Regions from separate parts of the Streptomyces sp. NPDC058240 genome, predicted to be linked through region 1. Evidence: riboswitches for the same ligand, from Rfam matches in the RefSeq annotation. Region 1 holds a riboswitch; each other region holds the start of a gene.

Region 1 (5,357 bases):
TCCGGGGCCAGGGCCCCTCGTCGAACGCCCACCGCCCGGCGGCGACGGCACGGTCCACGTCCGCCTCGCAGGCGTGCGGCACCCGGCCGATGACCTGTTCGGTGTGCGGCGAGACGACCTCGATCGTGTCCCGGCCCAGCGGATCGACCAACTCCCCGCCGATGAACAGTTTTCCGTGTTCGACAAGCTCGGTCATGGCTGCTGCCTCCCGCGGCCCGGCGCGTTGCCCGAATCGGTATCCGACTCGACATCTGACTCTGTGTCAGAACTGATACCAGTTCCAGTTCCAGGAGTCCACGGGCACGACGGCACCCCGGACGAGATGGTCGACCGGGGCTACTACTGGAACAAGTTCTCGTTACAGTGGGGGCGGCGCATCGGAGCCGCAGAGCCGCACGTCGTCCGGAGAGATGGGGACCTCATGACGCAGGTGACCGACCACGGCGGGGGCGTGCACAGCATCAAGGTGCCCATCCCGGACAATCCGCTCGGCCACACCCTCGTGCACGTCCTGGACACCGATCGGGGACCGGTCCTGATCGACACCGGGTGGGACGATCCCGAGGCGTGGGACACGCTCGGTGCCGGGCTCGCCGCCGTCGGTACGGAGATGGCGGACATCCACGGGGTGGTCATCACCCACCACCACCCCGACCACCACGGGCTCTCCGGGCAGGTGCGCGAGGCTTCCGGGGCCTGGATCGCCATGCACGCGGCGGACACCGCGATCGTGCGCCGTACCCGGGAGTCCGAACCCGGCAGGTGGCTGACGTATCTCGCGGCCAAGCTCACGGCGGTCGGTGCGCCCGAGGAGCATCTCGCGCCGTTGCGGGCCGCCGCGGCCGGCGGGGGGCGGATGCGTACCTTGCCGGGGTTGCGGGCCGCGCTGCCGGACCGGGAGATCGTGCCCGGTGAGCTGCTCGATCTGGCGGGGCGCAGGCTGCGGGCGATCTGGACGCCGGGGCACACGCCGGGGCATGTGTGCCTGCACCTGGAGGAGGAGCATCCGGGGAATCTGCCGGGCCGGGGGCGGCTCTTCTCGGGGGATCATCTGCTGCCGGGGATCAGTCCGCACATCGGGCTGTACGAGGACCCGGACGACGCGACGGTCGCCGACCCCCTCGGCGACTACCTCGACTCGTTGGAGCGCATCGGCCGTCTCGGGGCCGCCGAGGTGCTGCCCGCCCATCAGTACGCCTTCACCGACGCGGTGGGGCGCGTACGGGAACTCCTCGGCCATCACGAGGAGCGGCTGACCGGGCTGCTCGGGCTGCTGGCCGAGCCGCTGACGCCGTGGGAGCTGGCCGAGCGGATGGAGTGGAACCGGCCCTGGGAACAGATCCCGCACGGCTCCCGGAACATCGCCGTCTCGGAGGCCGAGGCGCATCTGCGCCGACTGGTGAAGCTCGGGCGCGCGGAGGCGGTGCCGGGGAGCGAGCCGGTGACGTACACAGCCGTGTGAGTGCGGGGCGGGCGGGCCGCCCCGCACGGTTCAGCTCACCGGCCGGGCCTCACTGGCCCACCCGTCCGTCGATGCACTCGCGCAACAGGTCGGCCTGCCCACAGTGCCGGGCGTACTCCTCGATCCTGTGCACCAGCAGCTCCCGGACGGAGATCTTGTCCTTCCCCAGCCGCTCGCCCAGATCCGGGTGCCCGGCCAGCGCGGCGTCGGTCGCGGCCTGCTCGCGCTCCAGATCGGCGTAGGCGGCGTCGACCACGGCCTGCTCGGCGACGGCTCCGTCGAAGTCCGCGTCACGCTTGCCGTACAGCTTCGGCAGCGGTTCGCCGTCGGTGATCCAGTTGCGCCAGTCCCGTTCCACCTCGGCGAGGTGGCGCAGGAGGCCGAGCAGCGACAGCGTCGACGGCGGGACGGACCGGCGGGCCAGCTGCTCCGCGTCCAGGCCGTCGCACTTCATCCGCAGGGTCAGCCGGTAGTCGGTCAGATACTCCGCGAGCGTCGCGAGCTCGCCCTCCGGGCTCGTGCCCTCCTTGCTGCGGGGGTCGTCGTCCGGGTCCGCCCACATGTCGGGGTAGACGGTCGCCTGGGTCCAGCGTGCGGGTTGATCGCTCATGCGAGACATGGTCGTCCGTTCGGGGCCGAACTCGCCAGTGGGTTTCCCCCGTTGCCCGCCAGTGGGTTTTCCGTGTTGCCGTCGAGCCGAAGCCGCCCCGGGCCCGGCCGGGGCCGCCCGGTAGAGTGTGCGGGTCGTCATCATGCCCGTTCAGGGGGAAGCCGGTGCGAATCCGGCACTGACCACGCAGCCGTGAGCCGTCGTCGCAGACGGTGAGTCGGAATGCCCTGTCCGCGGTCGTGACCGGCTCGGACCACCGGACCCACCGGTGGTCGGCACCGTCGAGGTATACGGAGCCGGAGCCTGGTGCCTGAGCGTGCCTGTGCCCGGTTCACCCCGCAGGAGAGGCCCCGCCCGCCATGACCGTACGCCGCAGCGCAGCAACGCTCGCCGCCACCGCCGCCGTGCTCTGCGCGGCCGCAGCGCCGGTCGCGGTCGCAGCGCCGTCCCCCTCGCCCTCGCCGTCCGCCGCACTGCCGGCCGGGCTGTACGGCACGAAGGACCCCACCTACGACGGGGTGTGGCGGCAGTCTCTGGCCTTCCTCGCCCAGCGGCTCGAAGGCGTCACACCGGCCGCGAAGTCGGTGGACTGGCTGATCTCCCAGCAGTGCGCCGACGGCTCCTACGCCGCGTTCCGGCCCGATGTCTCCAAGCCGTGCGAGGCGAAGACGATGCGGGACACCAATGCCACCGCGGCCGCCACCCAGGCGCTGGTCGAGGTCGGCGGACACCGGGAGACCGTGAACAACTCGGTGCGCTGGCTGAAGTCCGTGCAGAACGAGGACGGCGGCTGGGGCTACACCGCGGGCGCGCCCAGCGATGCCAACTCCACCTCCCTGGTGATCGGCGCCCTCGCCCGGCAGGGGCAGCGGCTCGCGGACATCACGACCCCCGGCGGCAAGACCCCGTACGACCCGCTGCTCGCGCTCGCGATCCCGTGCGGCGGCAAGGACGGCGGCGCCTTCGCCTACCAGCCCGACAAGAAGGGGAAGCTCGTCGCGAACGCGGACGCCACCGCGGCCGCCGTGCTCGGCGCGATGGGCAAGGCACTGGCCGTCGGGAACAACGCCGCGGGCAAGGCGCCCAGCTGCCACCCCGGTTCCGGCCTCACGCCCGAGCAGGCCGCCCAGAACGGCGCCCGCTACCTCACCGGCGCCCTCGCCGGGAACGGCCACCTGAACCAGGCGCCGATGCCGGGTGCCACCGACTCCACCCCGCAGCCCGACTTCGGCAACACCGCGGACGCGGTCGTCGCGCTGTCCGCGGCCGGGCACCAGGACAAGGCGGCCGGGGCGATCGGCTGGCTGAAGAAGAACTCCGCGGACTGGGCCGCCCAGAACGGCCCCGCCGCCTACGCCCAGCTGATCCTGGCCGCCCACTCGACCGGCGACAACGCCCGGGACTTCGGCGGCGTCGACCTGGTCGCCCGGCTGAACGCGGCCGGCCCCGCGCCCGCCGCCGTCGTGACGCCCGACCCGTCCGCCGACACCGGGTACGAGGCCACCGAGAAGGACCAGGTCCACAGCGGCGACGACGTGATCGGGGGCGTGTGGTGGTACATCGGCATCGCCCTCGTCCTCGCGGCAATCGCGTTCTTCCTGATCAGTGGTCGCCGGAAGAACAGGCAGCCGTGAGGCGCACGGGAAGGGCCACCGCGCTGCTGGTGGTCCTGGGCGCCGTCCTGGCCGTGCTCGGCGCGGGTCCGGCCCAGGCGGCCGGCTACCGGTACTGGTCGTTCTGGGAAGGTTCCGGCTCCGACTGGACGTACGCCGCCCAGGGCCCGTCCCTGGTCCGGCCCGACGACGGGGCGGTGCAGGGTTTCCGGTTCTCGGTGAGCGAGGACTCCCAGGACTCGGCGAAGCCGCGCCGCGCCCCCGACTTCACGAAGATCTGCGCGAACACCCCGGCCCAGGACGGCACCAAGCGGATCGCGCTCGTCATCGACCCGGGCACGGCCGGTGACGCCCCGGCCGGTGGGACACCGCCCGCGCTGCGCACCGCGTGCGCGCGGGTCGACCCCGAGGCGAGCGCCGCGGAGGCGCTCGCCTCGGTGGCCGAGCCCTTGCGGTACAGCAGCGACGCGATGCTCTGCGCGATCACCGGCTACCCGGCCTCCGGCTGCGGCGAACAGGTCTCCGGCGACGGGCACGGCACGCCTGCCGCGTCCGCCTCCGCCTCCGCCTCCGCCTCACCGGCCGGATCCGCGGCCGCCACCGGCTCGGGCGGCTCCGGCGGCGGCCCGTCCGCCGGGGTGCTCGTCGGTGTCGGCGCCGTTCTCCTCCTCGGCATCGCCGCGGTCGTGCAGGCCCGCCGCCGCCGCGGATGACCGCCTCGACCAGCTCCGCGGTCCTGGCGCGCCGCCGTCCGCTGCGCGCCCCCGAGGCGAACCGGAGCAACGCCCTTCCCGCCGGGGCCTGGTGGCTGTGGGCGCTCGGCCTCGCCACCGCCGCCTCCCGGACCACCAATCCGCTGCTCCTCGGGCTGCTGGTGGGGGTGGCCGGTTACGTCGTGGCGGCGCGCCGCACGGACGCGCCGTGGGCCCGTTCGTACGGGGCGTTCATCAGGATCGGGCTGTTCGTCGTCGCTGTGCGGCTGATCTTCTCCGTCTTTCTCGGTTCGCCGATCCCCGGCACGCACCTGGTGTTCACGCTCCCCGAAGTGCCGCTGCCCGACTGGGCGAAGGGGGTCAGGATCGGCGGCCGGGTCACCGCCGAGCAGTTGCTCTTCGCGCTCTACGACGGGGCGAAACTGGCCACGCTGCTGATCTGTATCGGTGCGGCGAACTCGCTCGCCAACCCGGCCCGGCTGCTGAAGTCGCTGCCGGGCGCGCTGTACGAGGCGGGCGTCGCCGTCGTCGTCGCGATGACGTTCGCGCCGAACATGGTCGCCGACGTGCTGCGGCTGCGCACCGCACGGCGGCTGCGGGGCCGTCCGACCGGGGGCATCAAGGCGGTCCTCCAGATCGGCCTGCCGGTCCTGGAGGGCGCGCTGGAGCGGTCGGTCGCGGTGGCGGCGTCGATGGACGCGCGCGGATACGGGCGTACCGCCCGGGTCCCGACCGCCGTCCGGCACACCACGAACGTGCTCACGCTCGGCGGGCTGCTCGGGGTGTGTGCCGGTACGTACGGTCTGCTGGCCGCGCAGGGCGCGGTGTACGGGCTGCCGCTGCTGATCACCGGGCTCGTCGCCGCGATGGCCGGGCTGCGGCTCGGCGGGGCCCGTTCGGTCCGTACCCGCTACCGGCCCGACCGGTGGGGTGCGCGGGCCTGGCTGGTGGCGGGTTCG
Region 2 (5,357 bases), on a different contig from region 1:
GCTGGCAGCGGGCCTGTTGACCGCCGACCAGGTCAACGGACTGCCGGACCGGGTGGAAGAGCTCATCACCATGGTCGCCGCCCAACTGCCCGACCTCGTCGAGTCCTTCGCGCTGCCGCCGGAGCTGCTCGCCGACTGGCCCATCGCCGGAGCCGACTACGTGGCCGCCTACGACGATCCGGGAGCCGCTTGGAGGACGGGCGGGGACCGGGCGACGGTTCAGGACGAGCGGTGAGGGCCATGACGAGGAGGGGAACAGCTGTACGGGGTCACCGGATCAGGGAGGCGGCCGGGGCCCTCGGAGTCCGTGTTGTCCTGCTGGCCTACTGGGGTACGGCGTCCGTCCTGGCCCGGTGGTGCGGGGAGGACGGTGCCGAATCGGTTCGGCACAAGGCGTAACTGGAGGCACTCCACCCAGTTGATTCGGCGTCGGGACGGTGTCACCGCCGGCCCGACAGCCGGACCGAATGATGGAGAGAAAGCTCATGAGTGCGATTCATCCCAAGATCACCGAGGTTCTGACACACACCTTCAAAGTGCCCGTTGCCGAGATCCACCCGGGCTCCACGATGGACAGCCTGGAGATGGACTCCCTCGCCGTCGCCGAGTTCGCCGTCCTCATCAGGGAGACGGCCGGCGGCAACCGGGACTTCGACCAGCTCCCCAAGGACGCGACGCTGGCCGACATCACACGGTTCATCGACCCGGCAGCCGGCCGCGGTGCGCGGGTGGGCGGCGGGACCGCGATGAGCAACGCCCGATGAACAGGCCGGCCGTCGCCGTCACCGGCCTGGGCATGATCACCCCGGTCGGCAACGACACCGAATCCACCTGGCGGGGCGTGTGCGCGGGAGTGTCACCGGCCCGCACCGTCGCCGAGCTCGAAGGGTGCGCGATCGACTTCGCGTGCATGGTCGACGGCATCGACCTGGACGCCGCGATCGGCGGCCGTGCGTCCTTCCGCATGGGGAAGTACGTGAAACTCGCCGTGCTCGCCGCCCGGGAGGCGGTCGCCGACGCCGGGCTGGACCCGGCCCGGTGGGAGGGCACCCGGGTCGCGGTGGTCGTCGGCACCAGCAGTGGGGGTTCCGCCTCGCTGACCGAGCAGGCCGTCGTGCTCGACCGGTTCGGAGCAGGGGCCACCTCGCCCTCGGGCATCCTGCTCACCATTCCCAACATGCCCGCCGCCGAGATCGCGATCCAGCTGCGGGCCACCGGCCCCAGCATGGCCCCGTGCACCGCCTGTTCGTCCGGCGCCACCGCGCTGTCCGTCGCCCGCGACCTCCTGGTCACCGGGCAGTGCGACATCGCTGTCGCCGGAGCCACCGAGTCGATCGTCTACCCGGCCGCCATGGCCGGGTTCGCCAGGTCCGGAGCCGGGGCCCGGACGGACGGCGACCCGGCCAGGCTGTGCCGTCCCTTCGCAGCCGACCGGGCCGGTCTGGTGATGGGCGAGGGCGCGGCCGTCATGGTGCTGGAACGGGTGGACGACGCCGATGCCCGGGGCGCGGCCCCACGGGCGCTGCTCGCCGGTACCGGCGCCACCACCGACGCCTACCACCCCATTAGTCCGCATCCGTCCGGCACGGTCGCCCAGGCGGCGGTGGAGGCCGCGCTGCGCGACGCGGGCTGGACTGCCGAGGACGTCGAGCACGTCAACGCACACGGCACGGCGACCCCGGTCAACGATGCCACCGAGGCCGCCCTCATCGCCCGGGTCTACCCGCACCGGCCGCCCGTCACCGCCCCCAAGGGCGTACTGGGGCACTGCATGGGGGCGGCCGGCGCGATCGAGGCCGGACTCACCGTCCTCACGCTCCAACGCGGAGTCGTACCACCGATCGCCAACCTGGACGCCCCGGCGCCCGAGTTCGACATCGACTGCGTCACCGAACAACCGCGGCGGCAGCCCATCCGGCGCGCCGTCAGCCATTCCTTCGGCTTCGGCGGACACAACGCCGTCATCGCTCTTCAGCGTCCGTAGGCATCCGGCAGGTGGTGCGACGGGACACACACCGACGTACCACCGGCCACACCCCCCATGAGCTGCGCAGAGCCTCGTGATAGCTTGCCGGAGCCAGTCGAACTCCACGTCATGGGGTCAGGGAATCCGGTGAGAATCCGGAACTGACGCGCAGCGGTGAGGGGGACGGGCGGGGCCACGGCCACTGGGACCACCCTCGGGTGTCCTGGGAAGGCGTCCCGTCCGAAGGAACCCGAGTCCGAAGACCTGCTGGCGCCCGCGACCCGGCACCGGGCCGCGGAACTCCGTACAGCGGGCTCCGCGCATGAGCCCAGAGACGCAGAGGGACTCCGTGCCGTCCATAGCCAGCCCCGTCCGCACCATGGCCCTGCTCTCGGCGGGACTGGTCCTGCTGACCGCCTGCGGAGGCGGAGCCGACGACTCCGCCGCGAAGCCGGGCTCCGCGGACGGATACCCGGTGACGCTGAAGAACTGCGGACGCACCGTCACCGTCGAGGCCGCGCCACGGCACGCCGTCCCGGTGGACCAGGGATCGACGGAGATCCTGCTCTCCCTCGGCCTCGCCGACCGGATGGCCGCCACCGCGACCTGGACCGACCCGGTGATGAAGGGCCTGGAGAAGGCCAACGCCGAAGTGCCCAGGATCGCGGACAACCGGCCGTCGTCGGAGAAGGTCCTCGACCGCGAGCCCGACTTCGTCAGCGCGTCGTTCGAATCGACGCTCGCCAAGGGCGGCGTTGCACCGCGCGAACAGTTCGAATCGCTCGGCGTCCCCACCTATGTCTCGCCCGCCGACTGCACCGGCAAGGACAACAGCGGCGGCGGCGACGGCGCCCGTACCGCCCCGTTGACCATGGACAGCGTCTACGGCGAGGTGCACGACCTGGCCGAGGTGTTCGGCGTACCGGAGCGCGGTGACGCGCTCGTGGCGCAGTTGCGGGCCCGGGTGAAGAAGGCGACCGAGGGCATCGACGCCTCCGACGCGACCCTCCTGTACTGGTTCTCCGACTCCAAGGCCCCGTACCTGGCCGGCTGCTGCGGAGCACCCGGGATCATCACCGAAGAGCTCGGCGCGAAGAACGTCTTCGACGACACCCATGAGGAATGGCCCCAGATCAGCTGGGAGACCGTCGCCGACCGCAACCCCGACGTCCTGGTCGTCGGCGACCTGACCCGCAAGGCCCAGACCGCCGAGAGCGCCGCGAAGAAGATCGAATTCCTGGAGTCCAACCCCGTCACGAAGAACATGGATGCCGTCAGGCACAAGCGGTACGTGCTGCTGAGCGGCCAGTCCATGAACCCGTCCATCCGGACGGTCGAGGGCATCGAACGCGTGGCAGCCGGACTGCGCAGGTTCGGGCTCGCCGGGTGACGGGGACCGAACGGGGCACGGCGGTGGCCGCGCCGCCTGCCCCCGCCACCTCCCTCCGCGCCACGACTGGCGTACGGAGACTGCGCGGCGGGGCCCTGTGGGTCTGCGGCGCCGCGTTGCTCGTCATCTCCGTCGCGGTCGCCGTCACCATCGGCCCCGCCCGGATCTCCGTGGCCGACGTCTGGTCCGCGGTGGCTTCCCACCTGGGCTGGGGCCGTTCACGGCTCTCCCCGATCCGGGACGGCATCATCTGGAACCTGCGCATGCCGCGCACCCTGCTCGCCGCGGTGTGCGGTGCCGGGCTCGCGGTGTGCGGCACCGTCATGCAGTCGCTGCTCCGCAATCCGCTCGCCGACCCGTTCGTCCTCGGTGTCTCCTCCGGAGCGTCCACCGGCGCGGTCGTGGTCGTCGTCCTCGGCGTCGGCGGGGGAGCGGTGTCGATCTCGACCGGCGCGTTCGTCGGAGCGCTGTGCTCGTTCGCCCTCGTGCTGCTGCTCAGCCACACCCTGGGTGGCACGACCGACCGGGTCGTGCTCTCCGGTGTCGCGGCCATGCAGCTGTTCTCCGCGCTCACCTCCTTCGTCGTGATGACCGCCGCCGACGCCGAGCAGACCCGCGGGGTGCTGTTCTGGCTGCTCGGCTCGCTCAGCGGGGTCGGCTGGACCGATGTGTGGATCTGCTCCGCCGTTCTCGTCGTGACACTGCTGATCTGCCTGGGGCACGCCCGTACGCTCGACGCCTTCGCGTTCGGGCAGGACGCCGCAGCCACGCTCGGCGTCCATGTCGCGCGCACCCGGATCGTGCTGCTGTGCACGACCGCACTGCTGACCGCCGCACTCGTCAGCTCGGCCGGTGCCATCGGCTTCGTCGGTCTGGTGCTGCCGCACGCCGCCCGTGCCCTCGCGGGTTCCGGGCACCGGCGGCTGCTGCCGGTCACGGCCCTGGCCGGGGCCGTGTTCCTGGTCTGGGTCGACACCCTCGCCAGGACGGTCCTCGACCCGCAGGAGGTGCCCGTGGGCGTGGTCACCGCGCTGATCGGCGTACCCGCGTTCGTCCTGGTCCTGTACCGCACCCGGAGGACCACGTGACGGGGGCGGCCACCTCGGGACTGCGTGCCGAACGGGTCGGCCGGGCGGCGGGCGGCCGCCTCATCCTCGACGGGGTCGACCTCGCCCCGCCGCCCGGCGCCACCGTGGGGCTGATCGGACCGAACGGATCCGGCAAATCGACCCTGCTGCGGGTGCTTGCGGGAGTCCTCGCTCCGGAGACCGGTGTGGTCACCCTCGACGGACAGCGGCTCGCCGGGATCGGCCGCCGCACCGTGGCCCAGCGGATCGCCGTGGTCGACCAGCACGCCGTCACCCAGGTCGAGCTGAGCGTGCTGGACGTCGTACGGCTCGGGCGCATCCCGCACCGCAGGGCCTGGTCGGCACCGACTGCGGAGGACGACGAAGCGGTGCGCGAAGCACTCTCGCGGACCGGCCTCGCCGACCGCGGCGACCAGTCCTGGCACACCCTTTCCGGCGGCGAACGCCAACGCGTACAGATCGCGCGGGCACTGGCCCAGCAGCCGCGCGAGCTGCTGCTCGACGAACCGACTAACCACCTCGACATCCAGCACCAGCTGGAACTCCTCGCGCTGATCGCCTCCCTGCCGCTGACCGGTGTGATCGCCCTGCACGACCTCAATCTGGCCGCGATGTTCTGTGACCGGATCGTCGTGCTGAAGGAGGGGCGGGTGGTGGCCGCCGGCACCCCCTCGGAAGTGATCACCGAGGAGCTGATCGCCGACGTCTACCGGGTCACGGCACGCGTCACGCCGGACGGGCCGGACGGGCGGCCCTCGGTGCGTTTCCTGCCGGAGCGTCCTGCGGGGACGTAGGGCCTTTCGTTCTGGACCATGGATCATGCCGGGCGCGTGGGTCGTGCCGGGCTGGTGGAGCATGCCGGGACCGCCGCCGTGGCGGGGACCCCGACGGCGAGAGGGCGGACCCCGGCACG
Region 3 (5,357 bases), on a different contig from region 1:
CAGGACCGCATCGAAGCGAGCCTTCTGGCCGACGATCTCGACCTCGGGATCGCCTTCGCGGGATCCCATCTGCCCGGCATCACCGCGACCGCCCTGTTCACCGAGACCCTCAGCCTCGTCGTCGCCACGGACCGTACCGAAGGCCGGGGCGACCGACCGCTGCCGGTGAGCTACCTGGCCGACCAGCAACTCGCCTTGCTCAGCAGCGACTTCGCCACCCGGAGCCATATCGACGGCTACTTCGCCCGGCATCGCATCAGCCCGCCGATCGCAGTGGAGGCCAACACCATCCAGGCCCTCACCGAAATCGTCCGGCGCACCGGCCCGCTGGCCACCGTGCTGCCCGACGCGATCGCGGACGACCACCTTCACCTCACGCCGATTCCCATCGACCCTCCGCTGCCCGCCCGCGTCGCCACCTTGCTGCACCGGGAGAGCGCCTACGAGAGCGCCGCCGCGCGCGCCTTCTCACGGCTCGCCCACGACCTGGTCCGCGCGCGCGGCTACGCACCGGCCTGAGAATCCCGTGCCGCGGACGGCATACCGAATACGTACGTCGAGTGATGAGAGAATTGAGGACATGACAGGGTCTGGAGACTTCGAGCCGGAGTCGGAGCGGGTCACGCGCCAGTTGCGTGACGAGATCATCGACGGTGTGCGTGAGCCGGGCAGCAAGCTCGTCGAGCGCGAGCTCGCCGCGGAGCTCGGGGTGAGCAGGCTGCCCGTCCGAGAGGCCCTGAAGGCGCTGGTCACCGAGGGGCTGGTGACACCCAGGCCGCGGACCTGGGCCGTCGTACGGGAGTTCACACCGGCGGACGTCGAGGACCTCGACGAGGTCCGCGCGGCCCTGGAGACGCTGACCTTCCGGCTCGCCGCCCAAAGGCGCACCCGCGCGGGACTCGAGAAGCTCCGCTCGGATCTCGACGCCGAGCTGAAGGCGGCGGAGAAGGGGGATGCCGTACGGGCCCACCGGGCCGCTGCCGACTTCCACGAGACGGTCACCGAACTGGCCGACAACGAACTCCTGAACGAGCTCCAGAGCGCTCTTCGCAGCAGGATGCGCTGGCTGCTGGGGCAGCACGACGACCTGGAGGGCGTCGCGCAGGAGCACGAAGGCCTGTACAAGGCGATTGCGGAGCGTGATGTCGCGCGGGTCGAGAAGCTGGCCGACGAACACCTGGTGACAGGTCGCAACGCGGCCGCCGCGCGCCGCAAGCACCAGGGCTGAGCGGTACGGCCCGGCCGGCGCGCCGATCCGCCGGCCCCCGGGCCTGTCCGCCGGACCGGGGCCGGACGGGCCCGAGACGCCGGAGGCCCTTCAGGCACCGGCCGGGGCGGCGCACACGGCGGCGGGCCGCCCCCGCGAGCGCTCAGACATGGACGATCCCGTCCGGGACATCCGGGTGGATCTCCGTCCTGATGTTCCGGTCGAGCAGGTCGCCGAGTCGTTCCAGCGGACCGATGAGTGCCCGCTCGCCGGCCCTGGCGACCCGCACGGCGGCGTCCACCTTCGGCTTCATCGACCCTTCGGCGAAGGCCAGTCGCGAGATCGCCTCCGGCAAGGCGGTGAGAATGTCGCGCTGCTCGGATGTCCCCCAGTTCTCGCTGACGAAGTCACCGTCCGTCAGCATCACGAGCATGTCCGCCTCGAGTTCTGCCGCCAGGGCCGCGGAGGCGAGGTCCTTGTCGACGACCGCATGCAGGCCCGTCTGCCGACCTTTGCTGTCGGTCCGGACGGGCACGCCGCCACCACCGACGCAGACGACGAGGTGACGGTTCTCCAGCAGCATGCGCACGAGGGGCGCCTGGACGATCCGCAGGGGCGAGGGGGAGGGGACGACCCGGCGGAAGGCCGCGCCGTCGCGCGCGATGGTCCAGCGGTACTCGGCCGCGGCTTCGGCCGCGTCCTGCGCCGAGTACTGGGGACCGATCAGCTTGGTGGGGTGCTCGAACGCGGGATCGCTCTCGTCGACCTCGGTGGTGGTGAGCAGAAGAAGGTCCTCGCCGAGACCGCCACCGCGGGCAAGCCCGTCGTCGTCTACTTCGTCGGCGGCTCCCGGGACGCCGTCGCCGACGCGGGCGGACACTTCGCCGCGAGCAGCCAGGACGCCGCCCTCCAGGCCGTCCGCCTCGGCGCCGACCCCCACGCGGACGTCGAGCCGCTCGACACCCACCGGGTGGAGGAGGTGTGCTCCCGCCTCGCACCGCACCAGCAGTTCGTCCGCGGCCTGTTCTGCGGCGGCACCCTGTGCGACGAGTCGATGTACTCCCTGCTCGGGATCAGCGACAACGTGTGGAGCAACATCCAGAAGGACCCCGGCCGCCGGCTCGACGCCGACGGCCCCAGCACCGGACACACCTTCCTCGACTTCGGCGACGACGACTTCACCAACGGCCACCCGCACCCGATGATCGACCCCTCCCTGCGCCTGGCATGCCCGGTCCAGGAGGCCGAGGACCCCCAAGTCGCCGTCGTCGTCATGGACTTCGTCCTCGGCTTCGGCGCCCACCAGGACCCGGTCGGCGTCACCCTCCCGGCGATCGGACAGGCCAAGCGGATCGCGGCGGAGGCCGGCCGCCACCTGGAGATCGTCGGCTACGTCCGCGGCACCGACTTCGACACCCCGGCGCTCGACGAGCAGGTCGCGGCCCTGGAGGCCGCGGGAGTGACCGTGACCCGCAGCAGCAACGGGACGGGCGAGTTCGCCCGTGAGATCGCCAGGAAGGCCCGGACCGCATGAGCAGCCCCGTCACTAACCTCTTCGCAGCCGACCTCGACGTCATCAACGTCGGACTGGCGATGTTCGAGGAGGACATCGCCGCTCAGGGCGCGAACGTCACCACGCTCGACTGGACCCCGCCCGGCGGCGGCAACCCGGAGATCGTCGCCGTTCTGGACAGCCTGGAAGCCCCCGCCACCGCGGCGCGCATCGAAGCGGCCAACGCCGAGGCCGTCGAGCGCATCACCGGCTCCCGGCCCATGCTGGTCGGTTTCGGCCGCGCCCTCGACGTCGTCCCCGGAATGACGCCGACCACGATTCTGTACGCGGGCACGCCCATCACCTGGGAGCGCATGGCCGGCGCGATGAAGGGCGCCGTCACCGGAGCCCTCGTCTTCGAGGGCCTGGCCGCACGTGCGCAAACCGGTGCACACCGACCATCCCCCCTGACGGTGCGTCAACCCATTCACGCTAAGCTGCAAGTGCCCCGCGGGGGAAGTCCGGTCGAAATCCGGCGCTGACCCGCAACGGTAGGCGGAGCCCGAGATGTGGCCCCGTAAGCCCGATTACCCGCGGTGGTGAAGGCTCCTGTCAATTCGCCGTGGACTGCGAGTGGTGCTGCGCAGGGCGCTCCGCGTCCGGGCTGCTCCTTTGATCACGTAGGTGCACGGCCCGAGGCGAAAGCGATCCGCCCGTGGCCACCCCCCTCGTCCGTAAGCCTGCCGTGCCCTCGCGCACGGCCCGTGCCGGAGCCGGGCCCGCGCCGCCCCGGCGCGTGTCGCTGTCGCTGCTCCTTCCCGCCCTGTGCGCCGTGCTCCTGGTCTCCCTCGTCTGCGGGGCGGGCATCGGGGCGTCGGGGCTCTCCTGGAGCGAAGTACTGCGTTGTCTGTGGGCCGGGCTGACGGGCGGCCGAATAGCCCCTGACCAGGTGCCCGCGTACACCATCGTCTGGGAACTGCGCTTTCCGCGAGCCGTGCTGGCCGCGGTCGTCGGGGCCGGTCTCTCGGCCATCGGTGTCGCCGTGCAGGCCATGGTCCGCAACGCCCTTGCCGACCCGTTCGTCCTCGGCATCTCCTCGGGCGCGGCGGTCGGTGCCAATGCCGTGCTCATCTTCGGAGCCTTCGGCACGCTGGGTATCTGGGCGCTGTCCACGGCGTCGTTCCTTTCCGCGCTCCTCGCCATGATGCTGGTGTACGCCATCGCACGCACCGCTCGTGGTCTGACCCCGCTGCGGCTCGTCCTGACGGGCACCGCGATGTACTACGGCTTCTCGGCCGTCACCACGTTCATGGTGTTCGCGGCCGAGCGCGGTGAGGCCGCCCGCTCCGCGATGATGTGGATGCTCGGCAGCCTCGGCGGAGCCGACTGGGCCTCCGTACCGATTGCCGCGGGGGCCGTGCTCGGCGGTCTCGCCCACCTCGCCTGGTCGGCGCGTCGGCTGAACGCCCTGGCCATGGGCGACGAGACCGCTGCCGCGCTGGGGGTGGACGCGGGGCGGCTGCGCAAGGAACTGTTCCTGGTCTCCGCGGCCGTCACGGGGGCGGTGGTCGCGGTGAGCGGTGCGATCGGCTTCGTCGGACTGATGGTGCCGCACGCCGTACGGATGCTCGTCGGCGCGGACCACCGCCGACTGCTGGCCGTCGCACCACTGGTGGGTGCTGTCCTGCTGATCTGGGTGGACATCCTCTCCCGCGTGGTGCTCGCGCCCGCCGAACTGCCGGTGGGCGTGCTGACCGCGGTCATCGGCGTGCCGTGCTTCGTACTCCTGATGCGCCGCCGCTCCTACACGTTCGGAGGCGCCTGATGCGGATCGACATCGATGCTCTGACGGTCGAGATCGCCGGCGCACGGCTGGTGGCGGAGGCCACACTGGGAGCGGGGGAGGGGCAGCTCGTCGGTCTGGTCGGGCCCAACGGCAGTGGCAAGTCCACCCTGTTGCGTTGTGTCTACCGGGCTCTGCGTCCCTCGGGCGGCACGGTGCGGCTCGGCGGCGAGGATCTGTACGCCATGAGCGCGCGCGAAAGCGCGCGCCGGCTGGCCGCACTTCCCCAGGAGGCGGCCACCGAATTCGATTTCACGGTTGCCGAGGTCGTGGAGATGGGGCGGCTGCCGCACCAGTCATCGATGGGACGGACCACCGACGAGGACCGGCAGGCGTGCGGGGCCGCGCTGGCGGGAGTGGGCGCCGACCACCTCGCCGACCGCGGCTTCCTCACTCTTTCCGGCGGCGAGAAGCAGCGGGTGCTGATCGCCCGCGCGCTGGCTCAGCAGCCCCGGCTGCTGGTGCTCGACGAGCCGACCAACCATCTCGACATCGCACAGCAGTTGGAAGTGCTGGCGCTGGTGCGCGACAGCGGGCTGACCGTCCTCACCGCGCTGCACGACCTCAACCTCGCCGCACTCCACTGCGATCTGCTCCATGTCATCGACGGCGGACGGATCGTCGCCTCCGGCGCTCCGCACGACGTGCTCACCCCCGACCTGCTGGCCGAGGTCTTCGGCGTACGGGCACACCGCGTCCCGCATCCGGAGACCGGCGCCGTACAGCTGCTCTTCGACCGTCTTCGCCCCGCTCGACCCGATTCCTGAGGAGTCACCGCCGTCATGCACAACCTCGTACGCCCCGCCGCGATCGTG

Evidence for each region. Region 1 has a riboswitch for cobalamin ahead of ACFVX4_RS02020 (prenyltransferase/squalene oxidase repeat-containing protein). Riboswitches for the same ligand answer to the same signal wherever they lie in the genome.
Region 2: linked by a shared signal. The riboswitch ahead of ACFVX4_RS22065 (ABC transporter substrate-binding protein) and the one ahead of ACFVX4_RS02020 (prenyltransferase/squalene oxidase repeat-containing protein) in region 1 are both predicted to bind cobalamin.
Region 3: linked by a shared signal. The riboswitch ahead of ACFVX4_RS32960 (FecCD family ABC transporter permease) and the one ahead of ACFVX4_RS02020 (prenyltransferase/squalene oxidase repeat-containing protein) in region 1 are both predicted to bind cobalamin.

The regions. Positions count from the first base shown of each region.
Region 1 is NZ_JBHVWT010000001.1:445,068-450,424, forward strand. It holds gene ACFVX4_RS02005 (aldehyde dehydrogenase) at 1-196, opposite strand, end outside; gene ACFVX4_RS02010 (MBL fold metallo-hydrolase) at 422-1,462, shown strand; gene ACFVX4_RS02015 (DinB family protein) at 1,512-2,081, opposite strand; cobalamin riboswitch at 2,187-2,322, shown strand; gene ACFVX4_RS02020 (prenyltransferase/squalene oxidase repeat-containing protein) at 2,432-3,706, shown strand; gene ACFVX4_RS02025 (SCO2322 family protein) at 3,703-4,398, shown strand; gene ACFVX4_RS02030 (energy-coupling factor transporter transmembrane protein EcfT) at 4,395-5,357, shown strand, end outside.
Region 2 is NZ_JBHVWT010000013.1:167,778-173,134, forward strand. It holds gene ACFVX4_RS22050 (acyl-CoA dehydrogenase) at 1-235, shown strand, start outside; gene ACFVX4_RS22055 (acyl carrier protein) at 486-764, shown strand; gene ACFVX4_RS22060 (beta-ketoacyl-[acyl-carrier-protein] synthase family protein) at 761-1,984, shown strand; cobalamin riboswitch at 2,062-2,253, shown strand; gene ACFVX4_RS22065 (ABC transporter substrate-binding protein) at 2,289-3,356, shown strand; gene ACFVX4_RS22070 (FecCD family ABC transporter permease) at 3,353-4,444, shown strand; gene ACFVX4_RS22075 (ABC transporter ATP-binding protein) at 4,441-5,238, shown strand.
Region 3 is NZ_JBHVWT010000036.1:35,165-40,521, reverse strand. It holds gene cynR (transcriptional regulator CynR) at 1-519, shown strand, start outside; gene ACFVX4_RS32980 (GntR family transcriptional regulator) at 581-1,228, shown strand; gene ACFVX4_RS32975 (hypothetical protein) at 1,371-1,871, opposite strand; gene ACFVX4_RS32970 (hypothetical protein) at 1,944-2,741, shown strand; gene ACFVX4_RS32965 (hypothetical protein) at 2,824-3,102, opposite strand; cobalamin riboswitch at 3,154-3,313, shown strand; gene ACFVX4_RS32960 (FecCD family ABC transporter permease) at 3,415-4,524, shown strand; gene ACFVX4_RS32955 (ABC transporter ATP-binding protein) at 4,524-5,309, shown strand; gene ACFVX4_RS32950 (ABC transporter substrate-binding protein) at 5,325-5,357, shown strand, end outside.